One region of the Paraburkholderia suaedae genome, then DNA from elsewhere that is predicted to be linked to it. Evidence: riboswitches for the same ligand, from Rfam matches in the RefSeq annotation. Region 1 holds a riboswitch; the other holds the start of a gene.
What was found. Region 1 has a riboswitch for manganese ahead of ABQJ48_RS03860 (TMEM165/GDT1 family protein). Riboswitches for the same ligand answer to the same signal wherever they lie in the genome.
Positions count from the first base shown of each region.

Region 2: it holds a riboswitch for manganese, as region 1 does, so the genes downstream of both, ABQJ48_RS06120 (sodium:calcium antiporter) here and ABQJ48_RS03860 (TMEM165/GDT1 family protein) in region 1, are expected to answer to the same signal.

Region 1 is NZ_JBFOAH010000002.1:89,809-95,708, forward strand. Features, by position in the region: gene pepN (aminopeptidase N) at 1-551, opposite strand, end outside; gene ABQJ48_RS03855 (DUF4136 domain-containing protein) at 787-1,479, shown strand; gene ABQJ48_RS03860 (TMEM165/GDT1 family protein) at 1,706-2,278, opposite strand; yybP-ykoY riboswitch at 2,355-2,503, opposite strand; gene ABQJ48_RS03865 (beta-ketoacyl synthase chain length factor) at 3,035-3,832, shown strand; gene ABQJ48_RS03870 (lysophospholipid acyltransferase family protein) at 3,816-4,604, shown strand; gene ABQJ48_RS03875 (phosphopantetheine-binding protein) at 4,585-4,884, shown strand; gene ABQJ48_RS03880 (acyl carrier protein) at 4,888-5,139, shown strand; gene ABQJ48_RS03885 (COG4648 family protein) at 5,139-5,801, shown strand; gene ABQJ48_RS03890 (ApeI family dehydratase) at 5,798-5,900, shown strand, end outside.
Region 2 is NZ_JBFOAH010000003.1:131,103-137,002, reverse strand. Features, by position in the region: gene ABQJ48_RS06140 (acetyltransferase) at 1-207, shown strand, start outside; gene ABQJ48_RS06135 (glycoside hydrolase family protein) at 217-1,167, shown strand; gene ABQJ48_RS06130 (phytanoyl-CoA dioxygenase family protein) at 1,180-1,887, shown strand; gene ABQJ48_RS06125 (FkbM family methyltransferase) at 2,353-3,135, shown strand; yybP-ykoY riboswitch at 3,216-3,390, shown strand; gene ABQJ48_RS06120 (sodium:calcium antiporter) at 3,488-4,498, shown strand; gene ABQJ48_RS06115 (aldo/keto reductase) at 4,723-5,664, shown strand.

The sequences.
Region 1 (5,900 bases):
AACGGATCTTCCCAGCGCGCGTAATGACGGCCGTCCGGCAAGTCGCCTTCGTCGAGCAGATTGCCGTTCGACAGCAGCACCGGAAACTCGGCCTTGCTCGCGCGCAGCGTGACCGTGTAGGTTGCCATCACGTCCGGTCGGTCGAGGAAGTAGGTAATGCGGCGAAAGCCCTCGGCCTCGCACTGCGTGAAGAAATTGCCGCCCGACACATACAGGCCCGACAGGGTGGTGTTGGCAGCCGGGTTGCACACGCTCGTGAGCGTGAGCTCGAAGCTCTCCGGCACGTTCTCGAGCCGCAGGCCGTGCTCGTGCGCATGCGCGCCGGCGAACGGCCGGCCGTCGATCTGCGCGCCGACGAACTCGATCTGTTCGCCCATCAGTTCCAGATGCGCGGCGCGCGACGCGTCGGGATTGCGGCGCACACGCATCGTATTCCTGACGGCCGTGCGTTCAGGGACCAGATCGAACTCCAGCTCGACAGTGTCGATAAGGAAGGCGGGCGGCGCGTAATCGGCGCGGCGGATCACATTGGGCGTTGCGGTATCGGCCATGGTGTTCTGTGGTGATGGGACTCGAGCGGTCGGGCGCGCCGGGGCACGCGAGCCGGGCTTGACGAGCCATTGTACAAAGCCTCGGGCAATCCTGCGGAGCGAACTTTGTACCCGCCGGCCAGGTCAGCGTAATATCGGGCGCCTTCGCACCAACAGACGATACGAGGCCGCGTGGCAAACGAACCCGGTCGCAAGTGACAAAAACGGGCAACCTTGAGGCATCACGAGGCAGACCATGAACATCCATCAATGGACCCGTCGCGCCGCATTGCTGCTGGCGGCGCTGACGGTGCTGCTGTCCGGCTGCACGACGTACGTGACCACCCAGGTCACGGCGTTTTCCGACTGGAGCGGCAACGACGCCACCCGCACCTATGTGTTTACGCGGCTGCCGGCTGCGCAGAACGATCTCGAACTGTCCACGTACGAGCGCATCGTTGCCGGGGAACTCGCGCTGCATGGGTTCCGCGAAGTCGACAGCGCGCACGCGCGCTATCTGGTCGGACTAGCGTATGGGATGCGCTCGGATATCGTGACCGTCGCAGAACCCGTGTACTACAACCCGTGGCCAGGGCCTTACTGGGGCCGGCCGTTCGATCCGTGGGGACCTTGGGGTCCGTATCCGAGCGGGTATGTGAACCAGAGCTATCCGATTTTCACGCATGTGTTGGGCGTGCGGATCACCGAGCACGCGACGGGTAAGGAGGTCTATAACGTGACGGCGCGCAATTCGGGCGGCGAGTCGTCGCTGGTCCGCGCGATGCCGTATCTGGCCCGCAGCGCACTGGCCGATTTTCCGCTCGGCAACGGCGCCGTGCGTACGGTCAAGCTTCCGCTCGACCTGAACAGCAGCGCGGGACACGAGACCGCTGGCAGTGGGGCGGCGCCGGCTCCGGCGCCAGCGTCCGGAGCGAAAGTCGCGGAGTAGGGTTGTGCGCTGAACCATGGGCGCTTTACCGGGCGCTTTAGCGGCGCGTGCCCCCTGGGTGTTGCCCCTCGCGTTGCCGCTGAGTGTCGCCCTTGGGTGTCGCCGCTCACTGTCGCCCCATTACGGCTTGCAAAAGAACGGCCTGGCACGCGCGACCCGCCGGGCCACGCTTACATCGTAGCTTTCGTGAACAGCGGCGACTGCAAGCACACAACCTGAAAGTCGCTCAAACCCCGACCCCGAACAGCGCCATCGTTCCCAGGACCACGAACATGACGGCGGCGATGCCGTGCACGAGTTTCGTCGGCAGCCGGTGAGCGAAGCGGTCGCCCAGCAGGATTGCGGGAACGTTCGCGATCATCATGCCGAGCGTGGTGCCGGCCACGACGCCGAAGAAATCGTGAAAGCGGGCGGCGAGCGCGACGGTGGCGATCTGCGTCTTGTCGCCCATTTCCGCGATGAAAAACGTCACCATGGTCGTACCGAATACGCCCAAATGCGTGCGGCTGGTGTTGGCTTCATCGTCGTCGAGCTTGTCCGGCACGAGGATCCACAGACCCATGCCGATGAACGATGCCGCGAGCGCCCAACGCATCACGGTGGGTGTGAGCAGCGAGCCGAGCCACGCGCCGAGCGCGCCCGCGCAAGCGTGATTGACCAGCGTGGCGGTCAGCACGCCGAGAATGATCGGCACAGGCTTGCGGTAGCGGGCGGCGAGAACGAGCGACAGAAGCTGCGTTTTGTCGCCGATTTCGGCCAGCGCGACGGCTCCGGTCGAAATGAGGAACGCTTGATTCACGATGGTTTGATTTATCCGGGCCTGCCATGAACGAGCGACGACCCACGACACGCCGGGCCCTGTTGCGGCGCGTGTGGATCATCGGTCTCGCCAGGCTCGAGGCTGCGGCTGCCATGGCCGTGACGGCCAAGTCTGTCGACAGGCGCCCCCGCGAACGCATGTGCGACGCACCCGGCACACAGGTGCGGACATTGCGCGGGGCGGCTACTCCCCAATGAGGGACGGAGTATAGCAGGCAGGGGTGGCCTCAATCCCAACAGGGCCGTGCGGCGGTTGCTTGCAGTGGACCGCGGGGCGACGCGCGCGGCGAGGGCCGGATGATGCGAACCATGCCTGATGCATGCGAGCGAAGCAGCGCCGGCGTTGATATCGGCTCAGCCTTACTGGCGGGAGATCGATTGGAATATCCGCGCAGAGCCAGGCACGCGCTCGGCGCATGTCAACCGGCGCGCGCCTTCGTTTGACAATCCGTCGCTCCGCCGATACGGATACAGATGGATACGTCTTTTGGCTGATTTATTCCGGAATGTTCAGTATGATTCCGCCGACAATAGTGTTTTTGACGTTTCGTCGGATCATTGTCTGTGCGCTAAACATTCATTGGGCGAGTGCCGATAAACCGCTGAATTCCCCGTTGGCGGACTGCATTGTCCCGCGGCCGGAGATCGCCAACCCGCTCGGCTAGCGCACGCCGCGAAGAATGTGTTCCGTCAGGGGCCTGAGCCTCTCCCCGTTTTTCCACGCGCGAACACCCATATGCCCGATCTGCACTGGACCATTCCGGTCGGTCGCTGGTCTAGCTGCCCGGCCGCCGCATCTGCCGCACCCGATATCGGCTTTATCGAGCCGATCGTCCGGCGTCGTCTGAGCACGCTGTCCAAGGCTGCGCTGAAGGTCGCGTACGACTGCGTCGCCGGCGCCCACGTGCGCGTCGTGTTCGCTTCGCGTCATGGGGAATTGCGCCGCACGACCGACATCCTGCGCAGCATCAGCGCCGCGCAGCCCGTCTCGCCGACGGCTTTCAGCCTGTCGGTGTTGAACGCGATGACGGGCATCTTCGGCATCGCCCGGGGCGACCGCTCGGCGGCGAGCGCGATTTCGGCCGGCGCCGAAACGCTTGGCTACGGCTTGCTCGAAGCGCACGCGCAATACGCGACGCAGTCCGCGTCGCCCGTGTTGCTGGTGTACGCGGACGAACCGGCCGATCCCGCTTACGGCACCATCGAAGATGAAGTGCAGGGCGGTGCGATCGCCGTTCTGCTCGACAGCGAGGCGTCAGCCGGGCAGATGGTGTGCACCGTCAGCCGCGCCGGTCAAGAGCCGTCGACGCAAACCGGCGACGCCATTCAAGCCGGCGCTCCCGGTGCGACCGCTGAGGGCATCGTCGCCGGCAGCAGCGCCGGCACCGGCATCCGCGCGAATGCCGCGCCCACGTCAGCCAGTTTCGCGACGCAGAGCGAGGCGCTGCTGCACTGTCTGCAAACCGGCCAGTCCGCGTGTTGGCAAGGTGCGGGCACTGTTTGGCAATGGAGCTGGCGTGTCCGCGCGGCTTGATTACCTCTGGCGTTTCTGCGCCACCGGCATGGCCTTCGCGATGTTCGGCGTGTGCGGCGTGCTGTTTTCCGTGCTGGTGTTCCCGCTCGCATGGCTGTGGCCGCATCGCGCGTCGCGGCAGCGGGCGGTGACGACGGTGATCCACTGGTTTTTCCGCGCGCTGGTCGCGATGCTGCGGCGCGTCGGCGTGATGGAACTCGAGGTGTCGGGCGCGGACGCATTGCGCGCGGGCATCCCGGCGATCGTGGTCGCCAATCACCCGACCTACCTCGACGTGATGGTGCTGTTGTCGCTCGCGCCGCGCGCCTGTTGCGTCGTGAAAAACGCGCACTGGAGCAACCCGTGTTTCTGGGGCATCGTGCGCGCGGCGGAATACGTGAGCAATGCGGACCCCGCCGATCTGGTCGAGGCTGGCGTCCGGCAACTGGCGGCCGGCTACACCATGATCATTTTTCCCGAGGGCAGGCGCAGTCCGGCGCCGAACCGGCTGCACGCGTTTTCGCGGGGCTTCGCGCACATGGCGTTGAAGGCCGGCGCGCCGATCGTGCCCGTACTGATGGATTGCGACCCGCCCGCGTTCACGAAGCAGATGCGCTGGTACGACGTGCCGGCGCGCGCGTTCCGCATGCGCGTGAGCGTGCTCGCGCCGCTCGGCGTCGAGCAGCTTGCGGCGCACCACACGATACCGGCTCTCGCGGCGCGCAGCGTGACGAGCGCCATCGAAGCCCACATTACCCGGCACCTGTTCGACTATGGATTCTTTAAAACTTGAAATCAAACAGCTTCTGATCGAAGCCCTCGATCTGGAAGACCTGACCCCGGCCGATATCGACGACGACGCACCGTTGTTCGATACCGACGGCATCGGTCTCGATTCCATCGACGCGCTCGAGATCGGCATCGTGCTGCGCAAACACTATCAACTGACCATCGCGGCAAACGACGAACGCACGCGCGAACACTTCCGCTCCATCAGCACGCTGGCTGCGCTGGTCGAGAGTCAGCGCGAAGCTGCCCATGCTGCGCACGAAACCACCAAGAAGGGGGAATAAGCCGTGTCCGACGCAGAGATTCTTGAACGCATCCGCGCCATCTTCAAAGAGACCTTCGCGATCGAGCCTGAGCGGGTCACGCCCGACGCGCATCTGTTCGAAGACCTCGACCTCGACAGCATCGACGCGGTCGACCTCGCGATCAAGTTGCAGGAAATGACCGGCCGCCGCATCAAGCCGGAAGAGTTCAAATCGGTACGCACCGTGGGCGACGTGATCGGCGCGGTCGAGTCCTTGCTGGCGGCCGAAGGCTGATGCCGGTTGCGCGCTCGCCACTGCCGGCTGCGACGCCCGAAGCGGCCGCAACCGCGCCGCAGCATGAGCGCCACCGCGGCAAGCTGATCGTACAGGCGCTGTTGAAGCTCGCCTATCCCGCGCTGATTCTGTGCGCGTGGCGCTGGGACACGCCGCGCGTCGTCGGCGGCATGCTGTTTGCCGTTTTGTGGCTGCAACGCTGGGCCGGCGGCGGTCCGTTCGCGGCTTCGCTGCGACGCCTGTCCGCGCTCGAGTGGAGCGTGGCGGGCATGCTGAGCTGCGCGTCGGCGGCGATCGTCGTCACCGACAGTGAGCTGTTGTTGCGGCTCTATCCGTCGCTCGTCAATCTCGGATTGCTGATCGCGTTCGGTGCGACGCTCGTGCGCGGGCCGTCCATGATCGAAAGATTCGCGCGCCTCGGCAACGCGGCATTGCCGCCCGGCGCGGTGCGCCATACGCGGCGAGTCACCCAGGTGTGGTGCGCTTTCTTCGTGATGAACGGCGCGTTTTCCGCGTATACGGCCTTGTACTGGAGCCGCCCGAGCTGGTCGCTGTATAACGGCGCGATCGCGTATGGGCTGATCGGCGTGTTGCTGGTGGCCGAGGTCATTTGGCGGTATCTGGTGGTGCTGCCGCGCGCCGCGCGTTCGGGGGCGGCATGATCGCGCTGCATGATGTGTTGTTGGCTGTTGAAGGCGCCGCCGCGCCGGTATGCCGCGACGGTAGCGCGGTGCTCGATCGCACGGCGTTCCGCGCGCGCG
Region 2 (5,900 bases), on a different contig from region 1:
TCGCACGTCGTGATGTCCGGACACTGCGAGATAGGCGCATTCAGCTTTCTCGGCGTCAACGCAACGCTGCGCGACGGCATCACGGTTGGCGAGGGAAGCTTCATCGCTATGGCGTCGGCCGTCGTGAAGAACACGGAACCTTGGTCTGTCTACAAGGGCAATCCCGCGCAGAAGCTCTCGATGTCGAGCAAGGACCTGAAGCTCTAGGAGTCGTCGATGTCGTCCATTCGCTGGGAAAAGCGCGGTCTGATCTATACGGTCGACGAACGGCTGCCATGGGCCAGCTCTCACGCGCAGATTCCGACCTACGCCGGGGTGCATGACGGTGCGCTGAACCTCCTGTTCAGCAGCCGCGACGCGAGCAATCGCAGCCTGATCGCAAAGCTGAAGGTTCGCTGCGACGCACCCAACGAGGTCATTTCGGTCCAATCCGATCCCGTGCTGTCGCTCGGCATGCCGGGAACCTTCGACGATTGCGGGATGATGCCGTCCTCTGTCGTCGAGCATGGCGGCGCGCAGTACCTGTATTACATTGGCTGGAACGTGCGCAATACGGTTCCCTATCACAACTCCGTCGGACTCGCGATTAGCGAGGATGGCGGCGAAAGCTACCGGCGGCTGTTCGAAGGCCCGATCATGGATCGCACCGCCGAAGAACCGTACTTTTGCGCGACCACCTGCGTGCGCATAGAAAACGGCATCTGGCGGAACTGGTACCTGTCGTGCACGGGCTGGCAGCAGATCGACGGCAAGGTTGAGCCGCGCTATCACCTCAAATACGCGGAGTCGCACGACGGCATACATTGGAAACGCCGCGGCACTATTGCTATCGACTACATCGATCCTGAAGAAGGTGGCATCGTGCGCGCATCAGTCTACAAGGACGGCGCGACATACCGGATGTGGTACTGCTACCGCGGCCATGCGGGCTACCGCGAAAACCGGGATCGCAGTTATCGAATCGGCTACGCGGAGTCTTCCGACGGCATTGAATGGCGCCGATTGGACCAGCGCGCGGGGATCGACATTAGCGCGACCGGCTGGGATTCGTTCATGGTCGCCTATCCGGAAGTCGTCGGCGTGGGTGGCCATTTGTACCTCTTCTACAACGGCAACGGCTTCGGGGCCAGCGGCTTCGGATATGCCGAGGCCATTCGCGAAGAATAGATGGGGAGCGAAATGCAGATTATCGCCGGAAACTTCGAGAAGCACGGCTTCGTGGTTGCATCCTCAGCCGACCTGCAGGCGTCGATGCGATCGATTCGGGCCAAGTTCGAAACCCGGTTCCTGGTCCGGTTCCGCGATGATCCGCCGCACAATCGCAACATCATCAAACTGCTCGCCGAAGACATGGCGGTGAAGCGTTTCTTTTGCTCTGCGGATATCGTGGGGATGCTGAACAATGCCCTGAAAATGGATCACCCGGTGCAAACCGGTCCCATCGTCACGCACTACACGGCAAGCGATGCGACGGGCAACAGCTACGGACTCCCATATCATCAGGACTGGCCTAGCATGGGCACGTCGACGAGAGGCGTGATCGCGTGGACCTCGATTACCGACATCGGGCAGAGCGGTCCCGGCTTGCGCATTATTCCGGGCAGTCATCTGCGCGGCCTTTGGCCGGGCAGGCAGACGGATTCCGGATATGTGCTGGACCAGCAGGAGATTGACGGCTTCCGGGATGTGGAGATCGAAGCCGGGCAGATCCTCTTTATGTCGCCGTTCCTCGTTCACCGAACCAGAACATCGCCCGGCAGCGACTGGAAGCTGTCGCTGTCCTGCCGCTTCGATGATTTCGACTGCAGGGAGTGGGAGCGCCGCAATTTCGTCAGTGCGTACCGAACTACCGTCGATCGGCAGGTCTACCTCGCCGGTCCACAGTAAGTCATTCGTCGCGCAGCCAATCCAGCACACGGCCTGATGCAGCCGATATCGCACAGACATTCCACTGAGCGCTGGCTTCCTCCGCGAGACGACGGGAGTGGCCCGACAACGACCGGACATGATCAATCGAAGACCACTGTAGCCGCCTATCGAGGCGGCAAGGTTATCGCGTGAAAAAGCCGGTGCGGCGTCGATGTACGGTGGTCTTGGGCGGATTGCTGCCGGCGTTTGCGAGCAACGTTATACGAGGCTGTCGATCGATGACCAACCGTTGCGATGGGAAAGTAGCACCGAATTGTCAGCTGTTACACCACCTTCTCGCAGTTTAAGAACGGTCACCGCTCTGTAAAATTGCTGATATCTCCGTTGAATCGCGCACGAACGATCAATGACGGCTTTGACGCGCGCCGGGGACATTAGTCGTCGTGCAAAATCGAAATGCATTTCCCCTAAGGCATTGAATCAATGAAACCCTGGAAGCATGTTCCCGTTGAAAGCCTGGTGAGCCGGGAAGTTTTGGCGCAGGCAGAGGCATTCGATCTGGGCAAACACAGCTACGAAACTGTGGTTCGCGGCCTGAGCCTTCGGTGGCTTGCACTCAACAAAAGGCTTCTATGGATGGCCGCCGGCATGGAACAGATCGAGCCGGAACTGCTCGACTGGATCGACCGCATCCCGAAGTCTTCCGTGTATTACGATTTTGGCGCCAGCAACGGGATATTCGCGCTCTATGCGGCCAAACGAAACCTCAGCGTCATTGCCATCGAGCCAGATCCCTCGAACTATTTCCTGCTGTCCTGGAACGCCTTTCTCAATCGCAGCGACGACATCGACATTTCGGCGTTCAATGTGGCGGTGTCGGACCGGTTTGCAGCGGGCAAACTGTACATTCACAGAATGGAACTGGGCACGCACGAGAAGATCGTTGATGCCCCGCTGGCAGTGTTTGGTGAGGCTTTTGTCCCCCAACACGTGCATGCTATCCAGCTCGTGCACTTCGACAAGTGGGTTACCCAGCTTGGGCTGCCCAAGCCCGAGTACGTCAAGATCGACGTCGACGGTCACGAAGTACCCGCCATCAATGGTGCGATCGAATCGCTGCGCGGATGCAAAGAGGTGTTCATCGAGATTGAAGACTCGCGACTGGATGAGTTGGGCAGCATGTTGCGCCGAGTCGGCTTTGAGATGATTGCCAAGCATCAGGTCCAGAAGTACGAGAGCCTCTGGAATTGCATCTTCGCTCGTTGACTGCTCGCTCATTGTTCGATTGCCGTAATCTCCCACCAAGCCCGCAAAAGCTTGTTGAAAGCCACACGTGCCATTAGAATCCCCTCGTCATTGGGGAGTAGCCTTCCTTCATCCATTGAAGGATGAGCGCGTCAACATACCTGGCCTGCAGGCCGTGGCGCGTTCCACCGGAGCGGTTTGGCGAGACCATTGGCGTACTGCTTCGTTCTGGCCGGACGGGTGACGGTGCGTCATAGGTTCGTACTTGCGTCCGGCCACGGAGTTGCGCTGTGAACTACCTTTGTGCCCTGCCCGTCTTCCCGAGCGACCCGTCGCCGCCCCGACCGTTCTCTCCGTATGCCGGGGGCCGTGTATGACGGGTCTGCTGTTCGAACTCGCCATGATGCTGTTCGCCATCCTCGTGGCGGCCGAACTCTTTACCAATGCCCTCGAACACCTGGGCGAACGCCTGAAGATCTCCGAAGGCGTGACAGGTTCGTTGTTCGCGGCGGTCGGCACGGCGCTTCCCGAGACCCTCGTGCCGCTGCTCGCAATAGCGAGCGGGACGACCGATAGCGGGGTGAATCAGGAAATCGGTGTCGGTGCGATTCTCGGTGCGCCGCTGATGCTCTCCACGCTCTCGACGTTTCTAATGACCCTCGCCACTGTTCGCGCACGCGGCCTCAAAGGCTGGATCGCGCCCGAGCGTACGGGTTTCACCCGCGATCTGAACTACTTCCTGTGCGCGTTTCTGCTGGCGGCCGCGGCGATGTATGTGCCGCACGAGCAGCTCATCGTTCGCGCGATGTTTAGCGTCGCGCTGGTGGGTGTCTACGTCACCTATGTGGTGACGACGTTCCGCGCGTCGGGCCAGCTCGTCGACGCGGGGCATGGCACCGAAGCGCCCGGCAAGCTGCTGCTCTCGCGCGTCGGCGTGCCGACCCATCTCGCAACCATCATGCTGCAACTGGCGCTTGCCGTCGCATTGCTGGTGTGGGGCGCGGAAGGGTTCATTCACGGCGTGCGCGGCGTGTCGCAGGCGCTCGGCGTGTCGCCGCTGCTGCTGTCGTTGCTGATCATTCCGATCGCGACAGAGTTGCCTGAGAAGGTCAACAGCATTCTGTGGGTGCGCCGTGGCAAGGACACGCTGGCCTTCGGCAACATCACCGGCGCGATGGTGTTTCAGGGGACGCTGCTGCCTGCCATTGGTATTCTGCTGACGCCGTGGACGCCGCGCGTCGAGGTGATGACCGGAATCGTGATCACGCTTGCCGCTGCGGCGTGGATGCGTATCAATGTGCGCGAGCGCGGCGTATCGGTGCGGGCGCTGCTGCTGTGCGGCGTGTTGTACGCCGCTTATCTGGTGATCACGTTGACGCGCTGAGCACTTCGGAATCGTGTGACTGCGCATTACGGCGGAGGCCCGTGCCGGCTCGAGTGCCTGAATCGGTCATGACCGGAGCTCCAGGCGACATCGAGCTAAAATTCCAACGCATGGGCCGAATACGGTCGCGGGCGGCTGTCAGTTGCACGGCCGGTCCGCGAATCCAGCCAATCCAGAGTCGGCGCATTCACGTTCGCTCGCTGCTTATCGATCGCGGAGAAATCATGCAAAAGCGCACAATTGGTCAGTCTGAATTACGCATTGCGCCGCTCATGTTCGGCGGCAATGTTTTCGGCTGGACTGCGGATGAAGCCACGTCATTCTCGATCCTGGATGCCTTCGTCGACGCCGGCCTCGATTTCATCGACACCGCCGACGTCTACTCGGCATGGGTCCCCGGCAATCACGGCGGCGAGTCCGAAAGCATCATCGGCAAGTGGTTCCGGCAAAGCGGCAAACGCGACAAGATCGTGCTCGCCACCAAGGTTTCGAAGCATCCGCAGCGCAAGGGCTTGTCGGCGGCCAACATCCAGGCAGCGGTCGAAGATTCGCTGCGGCGCTTGCAAACCGACTACATCGACGTCTATTTTTCCCACGACGACGACAGCCAAACGCCGCTGGCGGAAACGCTCGGCGCTTATCAGAAGCTGATCGAGGCGGGCAAGGTGCGAGTGATCGGCGCTTCCAACTACAGCGGCGCGCGCATCGAAGCAGCGCTTGCCGTGTCCCGCCAGCGCGGGCTGCCCGAGTATCAGCTCCTGCAGCCGGAGTACAACCTGTACGACCGCGCGGACTACGAGCGCGATATCGAGCCGGTCGCGCTCGCCAATCAGCTCGGCGTAGTGGTGTACTACAGTCTCGCGAGCGGCTTTCTGTCGGGCAAGTACCGTTCGCAGGCGGATCTGGCTGGCAAGGCGCGCGGCAGCCGGGTGGAAAAGTACCTGAACGGGCGCGGCCTGCGAATCCTGAGCGCGCTTGATCGGGTCGCCGAACGGCACGGCAGTACGCCGGCTACGATCGCGCTGGCGTGGCTGATTGCCCGCCCGAGCGTGACAGCCCCGATCGCCAGTGCGACCTCGGTCGAACAGCTCGAAAGTCTCGCCGCTGCCGTCCATCTCACGCTGTCCGGCGACGACATCCGCGAACTGGACGAGGCGAGCGCCTGAGCGCCGCCGAAGACCTGGTGCAAACACTACACCCCTGGTAGGATGGGCAGTTTCCTGATATCATCGGGAGTGAATTGAGATCTTTGCCTGTTTCGTTAATGGTTTCATTGATGAAAGGTTGGCGAAACGGCAACAGGCGCGGCAAGTGCAGCACGTCTGTCCGCGTTCCGCGGTGAACTCTACACCTCTCTTTTCCGGCCTCCGTGGCCGCTTTGCCTCTCGTTTCATTCGTGGTT